2 regions of the Streptomyces clavifer genome follow, and region 2 is predicted to be linked to the other one. Evidence: riboswitches for the same ligand, from Rfam matches in the RefSeq annotation. Region 2 holds a riboswitch; the other holds the start of a gene.
The links. Region 2 has a riboswitch for cyclic di-AMP ahead of OG927_RS03745 (C40 family peptidase). Riboswitches for the same ligand answer to the same signal wherever they lie in the genome.

Region 1 (4,411 bases), 3.7 Mb from region 2:
GGTACAGCCGCTCACGGGCCCTCGTGATGCCGACATAAGCGAGCCGGCGCTCCTCCTCCAGCTCCTTCACCTGACCCAGCGCGCGCATGTGCGGGAAGACACCGTCCTCCATGCCGGTCAGGAACACCACGGGGAATTCGAGGCCCTTGGCGGTGTGCAGCGTCATCAGCGTGACGACACCGGAGCCGTCCTCGTCCTCGTCGGGGATCTGGTCGGCGTCGGCGACGAGCGCGACCTTCTCCAGGAACTCGGCGAGCGTGCCCGCGCCCTCGTCCTCCGCCCGCTCCTGCTCGAACTCGAGGGCGACGGAGGCGAGCTCCTGGAGGTTCTCGATGCGGGTCTCGTCCTGCGGGTCGGTGGACGCCTGGAGTTCGGCGAGGTAGCCGGTCCGCTCCATGACGGCCTCCACCACGACCGCCGGCCCCGCCCCCGACTCCACGATCGTGCGGAGCTCCTCCATGAGCGTGTTGAACCGCTTCACGGCGTTCGCCGACCGGGCCGCCATGCCGTACGCCTCGTCGACGCGGCGCAGCGCCTGCGGGAAGGAGATCTTCTCGCGCAGCGACAGCGCGTCGATCATCGCCTCGGCGCGGTCGCCGATGCCCCGCTTGGGCACGTTGAGGATGCGGCGCAGCGGGACGGTGTCCTCGGGGTTGGAGAGGACCCGGAGGTAGGCCAGGACGTCCCTGACCTCCTTGCGCTCGTAGAAGCGCACTCCCCCGACGACCTTGTAGGGCAGCCCGACACGGATGAAGATCTCTTCGAAGACACGGGACTGGGCGTTCGTGCGGTAGAAGACGGCGACGTCGCCCGCCTTCACGTCCCCGGTGTCCGTCAGCCGGTCGATCTCGTCGGCGACGAACTGCGCCTCGTCGTGCTCGGTGTCGGCGACGTAGCCGGTGATCCGGGTGCCGGCGCCCGCGTTCGTCCAGAGGTTCTTGGGGCGGCGGCTCTCGTTGCGCTCGATGACGGCGTTGGCCGCGGACAGGATGGTCTGCGTGGAGCGGTAGTTCTGCTCCAGCATGATCGTCTTCGCGTCCGGGTAGTCCTCCTCGAACTGGAGGATGTTGCGGATGGTCGCGCCGCGGAAGGCGTAGATCGACTGGTCCGCGTCGCCCACGACGCACAGCTCGCCCGGGGCGTCGGCCTCGCCGGCCGGGCCCACCAGCTCACGCACCAGGGTGTACTGCGCGTGGTTGGTGTCCTGGTACTCGTCGACCATGACGTGCCGGAAGCGGCGGCGGTAGTGCTCGGCGACGTCGGGGAACGCCTGGAGCAGGTGGACCGTCGTCATGATGATGTCGTCGAAGTCCAGGGCGTTGGCCTCGCGCAGCCGCGCCTGGTAGAGCGCGTAGGCCTGGGCCAGCGTCTTCTCGAAGCCGTCGGCGGCCTGACCGGCGAAGGTCTCCTCGTCGATCAGCTCGTTCTTCAGGTTCGAGACCTTCGCCGTGAACGACTTCGGCGGGTAGCGCTTGGGGTCGAGGTCCAGATCGCGGCAGACCAGCGCCATCAGGCGCTTGGAATCGGCGGCGTCGTAGATCGAGAACGACGAGGTGAAGCCGAGAAGCTTCGACTCGCGGCGCAGGATCCGCACGCAGGCGCTGTGGAACGTCATGACCCACATGGCGTTGGCGCGCGGCCCGACGAGCTGCTCGACGCGCTCCTTCATCTCACCGGCGGCCTTGTTGGTGAAGGTGATCGCCAGGATCTGCCCCGGGTGCACCCCGCGCTCGGCCAGCAGGTGGGCGATCCGGTGCGTCAGCACCCGGGTCTTGCCCGAGCCCGCCCCGGCCACGATGAGCAGCGGGGATCCGGCGTGCACGACGGCGGCACGCTGCTCGGTGTTCAGCCCGTCGAGCAGCGCGGCGGAGTCGACGACGGGGCGCGGGGCGCCGTCGCGGTAGTACGCGTCGCGCGGCGGCGGAGGCGTGTCGAAGACGTCCTCGAAGAGGCCCTCCGGCACCGCTTCGGGCGCCTGGCCCTCGGGGGGCGGCGGGGGGCCTTCGTCCGCCTGCTGGAGGCCGGTCAGGAAACTGTCGTCAAAGAGGCTGCTCATCGCTTGACGAGTCTAGGCCGCCGCACCGACACCCCGGGGCCGCATTCGGCACGAGGGCCGGATCCGTAAGCGTACGGAGACCGTCCGCCCACGGTGCGTAGGAATTCCGGGCCCGGAACCGCCCCGCGGACAGCCGGTGTGCGAAGGTCACAGAAATGTATCGGGCATATCGAACATCAACCTTCACAGGGACACCACGGGTTGGTTAGCGTGCTCCGACGGGTGACCCGTACCCCTTTGAGGCGACCTACGCCACACGGGCGCCCCCGCCGAATCCGTGCCGCCCTCGCGGGGGCCGGAACCGGGGACCCACACGCAGCACCGGGGTGAATCGGTCCGCCCCCAGGACCGTAGGGCAGCCTTCCGTTCCGCCCGAACCCGACAGCTAACCCGGTAGGCGGTCCACGGAAGGAGATGCCGGTCTTGGCATCGCATCGCAAGCCGCGCACGCGGGTGCGCAGCACCACCCCCGCCGTCGGCTTCACGACGGCGGCGCTGGCCTCCGTCACCCTGCTCTCGACGCAGAGCGCGACGGCCGCTCCGACGGAGCCGAAACCCAGCGTCGAGGAAGTACAGAAGAAGGTCGACGACCTGTATCGCCAGGCGGGCACCGCGACGCAGCAGTACAACAAGGCGAAGACCGCGTCCGCGCAGCAGCGCTCCAGGGTCGACAGCCTCCTGGAGGCCGCGGCGAAGCGGGCCGACAAGCTCAACGAGACGCGCCGGGAGCTGGGCCACTACGCGGCCGCCCAGTACCGCGGCGGTGCGATCGCCCCGACGGCGACGTTCTTCCTCGCGGACGACCCGCAGGCGTACTTCGACCAGGACCAGCTGATGGCGCGGATGACCGCCCAGCAGCAGAAGGCGGTCGGCGACTTCCGCACGCAGCAGAACGAGGCGGCGGCCAAGCGGGTCGAGGCGACGAAGAGCCTGGAGACGCTGACCGAGTCGCAGGCCACGCTGCGCAGCAGCAAGCAGCAGGTGCAGAACAAGCTGGCCGAGGCCCGCACCCTGCTGTCGAAGCTGACCGCCGAGGAGAAGGCACGCCTCGCGGAGCTGGAGCGCAAGAAGGAGGCGGAGGCCGAGCGCAAGGCGGAGGAGCTCGCCCGCCAGCAGGCCGCCGCCGCGAAGGCGAAGGCGGAGGCAGACCGGGCGGCGGAGGAGGAAGCCTCCGCGGGGGAGGCGGACTCCGGCACGGGGACGGGCAGCGGCACCGGATCCGACAGCGGCTACGCGTCCAAGGCCGACAAGGTCCTGTCCTTCGCCCGGGCCCAGATCGGCAAGCCGTACGTCTGGGGGGCGACGGGCCCGTCCTCGTACGACTGCTCCGGCCTGACCCAGGCCGCCTGGAAGGCGGCGGGCGTCGACCTGCCCCGCACGACCTGGGACCAGGTGAAGGTCGGCACCCGGGTGGCCACGGCGGATCTGCAGCCGGGCGACCTGGTCTTCTTCTACGACGACATCAGCCACGTCGGCATCTACAAGGGCGACGGCATGATGATCCACGCACCGAAGCCGGGCGCGAACGTCCGCGAGGAGTCGATCTACTCCATGCCGATCTACGGCAGCGTGCGCCCGGCGTAACGGCGGACGGGCGCACGGCGGGCATACGGGGGGCGCACGCAGGGCGGGCGTTACGGGGGCGGGCGTACGGGCCCGAACGGCTCGTACGCCCGCCCCGCTCGCCGCGCACACCGGGCGGCCCCGCCCGCGAAGCACGGACCGGCCCCTGGACCGGGGGCCGGTCCGCTCAGGGAAGCGGACCGCGCCGGACGGGCCCACTCAGGTCCAGAGCGTGGCGATGAAGATGTTGGCGACCGTCAGCCCGCCGACGGCGGCGAACTCGCCCTTCCCCACCCGCTCCTCGTCCCGCCTCACGTAGACGAGCGCCAGGATCACGATCAGGATCACCAGCTTGATGCCGATCTTGACGTTGTTCACCGTCTGGTCGTCGGCCTGGTTGAGCCCGACGAGGGCGATCCCCGTGACCAGCATGGTCAGCGCCCCGTGCAGCATGGCGGGCACGAAGCGGGCCGTGCCCGCCCCCATGGCCTTCATCTGGGTCAGGAAGCCGCCCAGCAGGGAGGCGATACCGATGATGTGCAGGGCCACGAAGACATTGATGAGTACGTCCATGGCCGCAGCCTAGCCGCGGGCATATCACCACTCTTCGGCCAGGTAGGACTTCCTTACGAGTTCGCTCGCACCTGGCACGAATTGCCGGACTCCGGTTGATTTTTCCGGTCATTCGAAGAGATCGAAACGTCAGATTGAGTCAATAGTCGTCATTACGCCTCTTCCCCATGCCTCGGGCTTAGCGTCCATCCCAGGTGACCGGTTCTTCACCGCCGCCCC
Region 2 (4,411 bases):
ACGGCGGTGATCAGCACCAGCTCCTCGACGAGCAGCGGGTCGGCGGACACCCCTGCGGGCATCGGCTCCGCGGTCGCGGGCTCGTACGCATGGGTCAGCGCCAGATCCACCTCACCCGCGGCCACCGCGGCCACCCCGGAGGGCGGCTCGTAGTCCGTGACGGTCAGTTCCACGTCCGGGTGGGCGCGCCGGAAGGCGGCGAGCACAGGGGGCAGCAGATGGATTCCGGCCGTCGTGAACGTACCGACCCGCAGTCGCCCTCCCGACAGCCCTGCGAGGCGGGCAAGCTCGTGCCGGGCCTGGTCCATCTCGTCCAGCACCCGTCTGGCCCGCCCCGCCAGCAGCTCACCGGCCGCCGTCAGCCGCGCCCCGCGATGGTGCCGCACCAGGAGCACCGCACCGGCTTCCCGCTCCAGCTTGGCCAGCTGCTGGGAGAGTGCGGGCGCGGTGTAGCCGAGCCGCGCAGCCGCCCGGGTGATCGAACCGGCCTCGGCCACCGCCACCAGCGCGGCCAGGCGCGTCGGATCGTACATTAAGCGTTCCTTTTGGCAGACCCAGAAGATTGCAAGTACACGCTAAAGGCCCGACGGGGTCATCGTGTGCACATGGACGCACAACTGATCGCCTTCATCGGGGTGGCCGCGGGCATGGTCGCGCTGCCCGGCGCGGACTTCACCGTGGTCGTACGCAACGCCCTGGCCTCGCGTGGATCCGGGGTCGCCACCGCGGTCGGAGTCGCCGGGGGCCTGCTCGTGCACACGGCGCTGGCCGTCGCCGGTCTGGCCGCCGTACTGGTCACGATGCCCGTGCTCTTCCGCACCGTGCAGCTGCTCGGAGGTGCCTACGTGCTCTGTCTGGGGCTCGGCGCCCTGTACGCGATACGCCGACGGGGTCCGGTGGCGGAGGGGAACCCGTCCTCGGACGAGGCCGGGGACAGGGCGCCGATGAGCCCCGGGCGCTCGCTGCGCCAGGGATTCCTCACCAACGCCCTGAACCCCAAGGCGCCCGTCCTCTTCCTGAGCCTGCTGCCCCAGTTCGTCCCCGACGGGCAGCCGCCCCTTCCCAGGACCCTGCTGCTCGCGTCGATGGTCGTACTGCTGGCGCTCGTCTGGTTCCCGGCCGTGGCCCTGCTGGTGGACCGTCTCGGCCGGTGGCTGCGCCGGCCGCGTACCGCCCGCGCGATCGAGGGCGGCAGCGGCGCGGCGCTCACCGCACTGGGCCTCGTCCTGGTGACCGGACCCCTGCTGCACTGATCCAGGTGGCTACAGCCGTCAGCGGACCCTCCCGTACCAGACGCTCTTCGACCAGATCTTCTCCAGCCGGACCACGGCACCGGTCTTCGGCGAGTGCCAGATCTTCCCCCCGCCGGCGTAGATGCCCACGTGGTAGACACTCCGGCCCGAGTGGAAGAACACCAGGTCGCCGCGTTGCCGCTGCGACTTGGTGAGGTGGCGGGTCTTGTTGTACTGCTGCTGGGCCGTGCGGGGGAGCTTCTTGCCCGCCTTCTTGAAGGAGTAGAGCGTGAGGCCCGAGCAGTCGAACCGGTTGGGCCCCGTGGCGCCGTAGCCGTACGGCGAGCCCTTCTTCGAGGCAGCGATCTTGAGTGCCTTCGTCGAGTGGGTCGCTGCCTCGGCGTCGTTGACGAGGCCGGGCGCCAGCATGGTGGTACCCAGAGCGATGGTGAGGACCGAGGCCGTTCCGGCCCGGGCAAGCAGAGACGGGACATGAACCTGCGCAGTCATGCGCAACCCTTCGTCAGCCGCCTGTGAAGGATGACCTGTCGGGTTCGGGCTGGCGAAGTTGCCCGGCCGCACACGGCGGCTTCACCCCGAGGGCCGCCCGGAATTCCGGTCGGCCCGTTGTGCTCGGGTCCTCCACTCCTGCCGATCCACTTCTGTCGACCAGGCATCCGGACAGCGGCAGGACTCGGCGTCCGCCCGGACCGCCCCGCCGCGGTGGCGGGGGCTTGTCGTCCCAGGGATCTTTACTCACGGACCGCCGGATTTCCGAGCTGAAATGGCGTTATGTGAGAGTCATCACGACTGATCCATTCGGGTGGACGGGTTCTGTTCCGGGCCTCGTCGGCGTTGTCCGACCAGCCCCGTACCAGCGGCGGAAGTACATATTCCGCTTGGCGTCCGCGCACACTGCGCAAGTTGGACTGTCCCTCGTGCGGGCGAGCGTCTACGCCGAACGAGCGAGCGAAACTGGTCCTCCCACCGGGCGTGTCGTGAAAGGGCGTCGAGAGCCGGCGGGGGCGGGGGATCCGGGGTGGGGCAGCTGTCAACTCGTCGGATCCGGAGGCATGGTGACCCGGCCTGCGCGTCGCTCCCCGTCCAGCAGTCGCAGTGCCCGTGCCAGCGTGGCCGCGTGAATCTGCGTCTCGCCCCGGTCGTGCATGAGTGCGAGCGCGTCGCGGAGGTCGGCGGCCCGTGAGGCCAGCGCCTGAGCGGCCCTCAGCGCTCCGTAGGTGTCGCTCCCACGGGCCGGATTGATCCGGCCGATCTGGTCGAGCACTTCCAGATAGCAGTCGATGAACTCGGCTTCGGCGCGGGTCAGTGCGGGAAGCGGCGGGAGCTGGGGTGAGGGCATCGGGGTCCACCTCGCGGGGTGCGGCGACTGGGGCGGTGCGCGGTTCTCCACGGCGTGATCCACGCATCCGTACGCCGGGGCGTCGAGGGTGTGCCGCTCGACGGGTCGAACTCCCGCCGGAAAACCCGTGTGACGGGCCGGCACGGCGACGGGCATCGCGTGGACACGCACCAACTCGCCCTCCCCGAGCCGGAGACCGGGGGCCGGTCCCGCACCGGAGCGTCCGGAGCAGGCTGTTGTATGACTACCCGCCCACCGGCCCGTGCATGTCGCCGCCCCGGCCCGCCCGTGCCTGTCGCCGCCCCGGTCGGCCGGGGCGGCCGCGAGCCGCGCCCCCGCACCCGCGGTCGGCCCGTCCGAGGAGGAACGCCTCCACGTCGTGGACGGGGGCGCGGCATCCTGGGTCGTGCGTCGCCGTCGTGGCGTGGAGCGAGCCGCAGGGCGAGTGGAGGGAGGGGGAGAGGCCCCCCTCGGCGCCGAAACGGCCGAGGTGCTCACGAGTCGGCCACCCCTCCGGTGTGGCGGGTGCGCGGCCGGCTCCGGTGTGAGGACACTCAGCCCACGGGTACGGGATCGGGCTCGGACGCGGGGGCTGCGGCGCCGTCGGTCCGCTCCGGGCGCCCGCGGCCGGCGACGAGGACGGCGAGCAGGCCGAGCGCAGCCCAGGCCGCCAGGATCGCCACGGCTCCGCCGGCGCCCCTTCCGTCGAAGAACGCGACCGACCGGAGCAGCGAGCCGCCCGCGCCGGGCGGCAGCCACTGGCCGATCAGGCCGACCGGCTCGGGGAGCAGCTCGGGTGCGCTGGTGACGCCGGAGAACGAATTGCCCAGCAGCACGATCAGCAGTGACCCCAGGCCGATCCCCGCCGGGCCGATCAGGGTGGCCAGGCCGGCCACGATCGAGCCGATCGCCAGCACGGTCAGCCCGATGGCGCCGGCCTCCGTCCACCAGGCCCCGGTGATCGCGCCGAGCCAGCTGTGGGTGACCGCGGTGGTGGCGATGCCCACCAGCGCCGCCGTGCCGGCCAGGGTCACCGCAGCCCGGGCGCCGCGCAGCTTCATCGAGGTCACGACCGCGCCGGCGGCGACCCCGGCGATGGCCAGCGGCAGGATGCTCGCGCCGAGCGCGCTGCCGCGGGGGTCTGCCGCCGGGGCCGCGACGACATCGGTGACCGGTACGGCGGTTCCTGCCGGTGAGGCTCCCGCGACCATCTGGGTCAGCAACTGGGAGACGACGGGGCCCGCCGCCGACGCGACGAGGAGCTGCGGCCCCTTGCCGGTGGCCACGACGGCGCCGTATACGACCCGGTTCTCGATCGCGGTGCGTGCGGCGGCCGCGTCGTCGTAGCGGTGGATCTCGAAGGCTCCCTCATGCTGCTGGAACCGCTCCTGCAGCTGACCGGCCGCGGCAGCGGACCCGGCGACGCCCACGGGCAGATCGCGCGGCGCGATCCGTGCGGCAGGCCATGCGAAGGCCCAGAGGGCGAGCGTCACCGCCAGGGGGACGAGCAGGACGATCACCACCGCACGGCGGTTCGGTGCAGCAGACATGGGGGTGCCTCGATTCGAAAGTGGCGATCCAAAGAGAAGGATCGTTCGTTTTACGACGGCTTCACTGTCCGCCCGGGGCGGATCCTTGTCAAGAAGGAACGTTCGTTTTAGGTTTGGGTCATGGCACGCGTATCCCAGGAGCACCTAGACGCCCGTCGTCGGCAGATCCTTGCCGGGGCCGCACGCTGTTTCTCCGGCAACGGCTTCCACGGCACATCGATGCAGGACGTGCTGAAGGAGGTCGGACTGTCGGCCGGGGCCGTCTATCG

Region 1: another riboswitch for cyclic di-AMP. It lies ahead of OG927_RS20200 (C40 family peptidase); the one in region 2 lies ahead of OG927_RS03745 (C40 family peptidase).

What each region holds. Positions count from the first base shown of each region.
Region 1 covers NZ_CP107793.1:4,592,558-4,596,968, reverse strand. The annotation lists gene pcrA (DNA helicase PcrA) at 1-2,056, opposite strand, end outside; cyclic di-AMP (ydaO/yuaA leader) riboswitch at 2,314-2,472, shown strand; gene OG927_RS20200 (C40 family peptidase) at 2,471-3,640, shown strand; gene OG927_RS20195 (hypothetical protein) at 3,839-4,192, opposite strand.
Region 2 covers NZ_CP107793.1:927,006-931,416, reverse strand. The annotation lists gene OG927_RS03755 (LysR family transcriptional regulator) at 1-533, opposite strand, end outside; gene OG927_RS03750 (LysE family translocator) at 606-1,253, shown strand; gene OG927_RS03745 (C40 family peptidase) at 1,272-1,742, opposite strand; cyclic di-AMP (ydaO/yuaA leader) riboswitch at 1,746-1,918, opposite strand; gene OG927_RS03740 (hypothetical protein) at 2,284-2,592, opposite strand; gene OG927_RS03735 (ABC transporter permease) at 3,147-4,142, opposite strand; gene OG927_RS03730 (TetR/AcrR family transcriptional regulator) at 4,263-4,411, shown strand, end outside.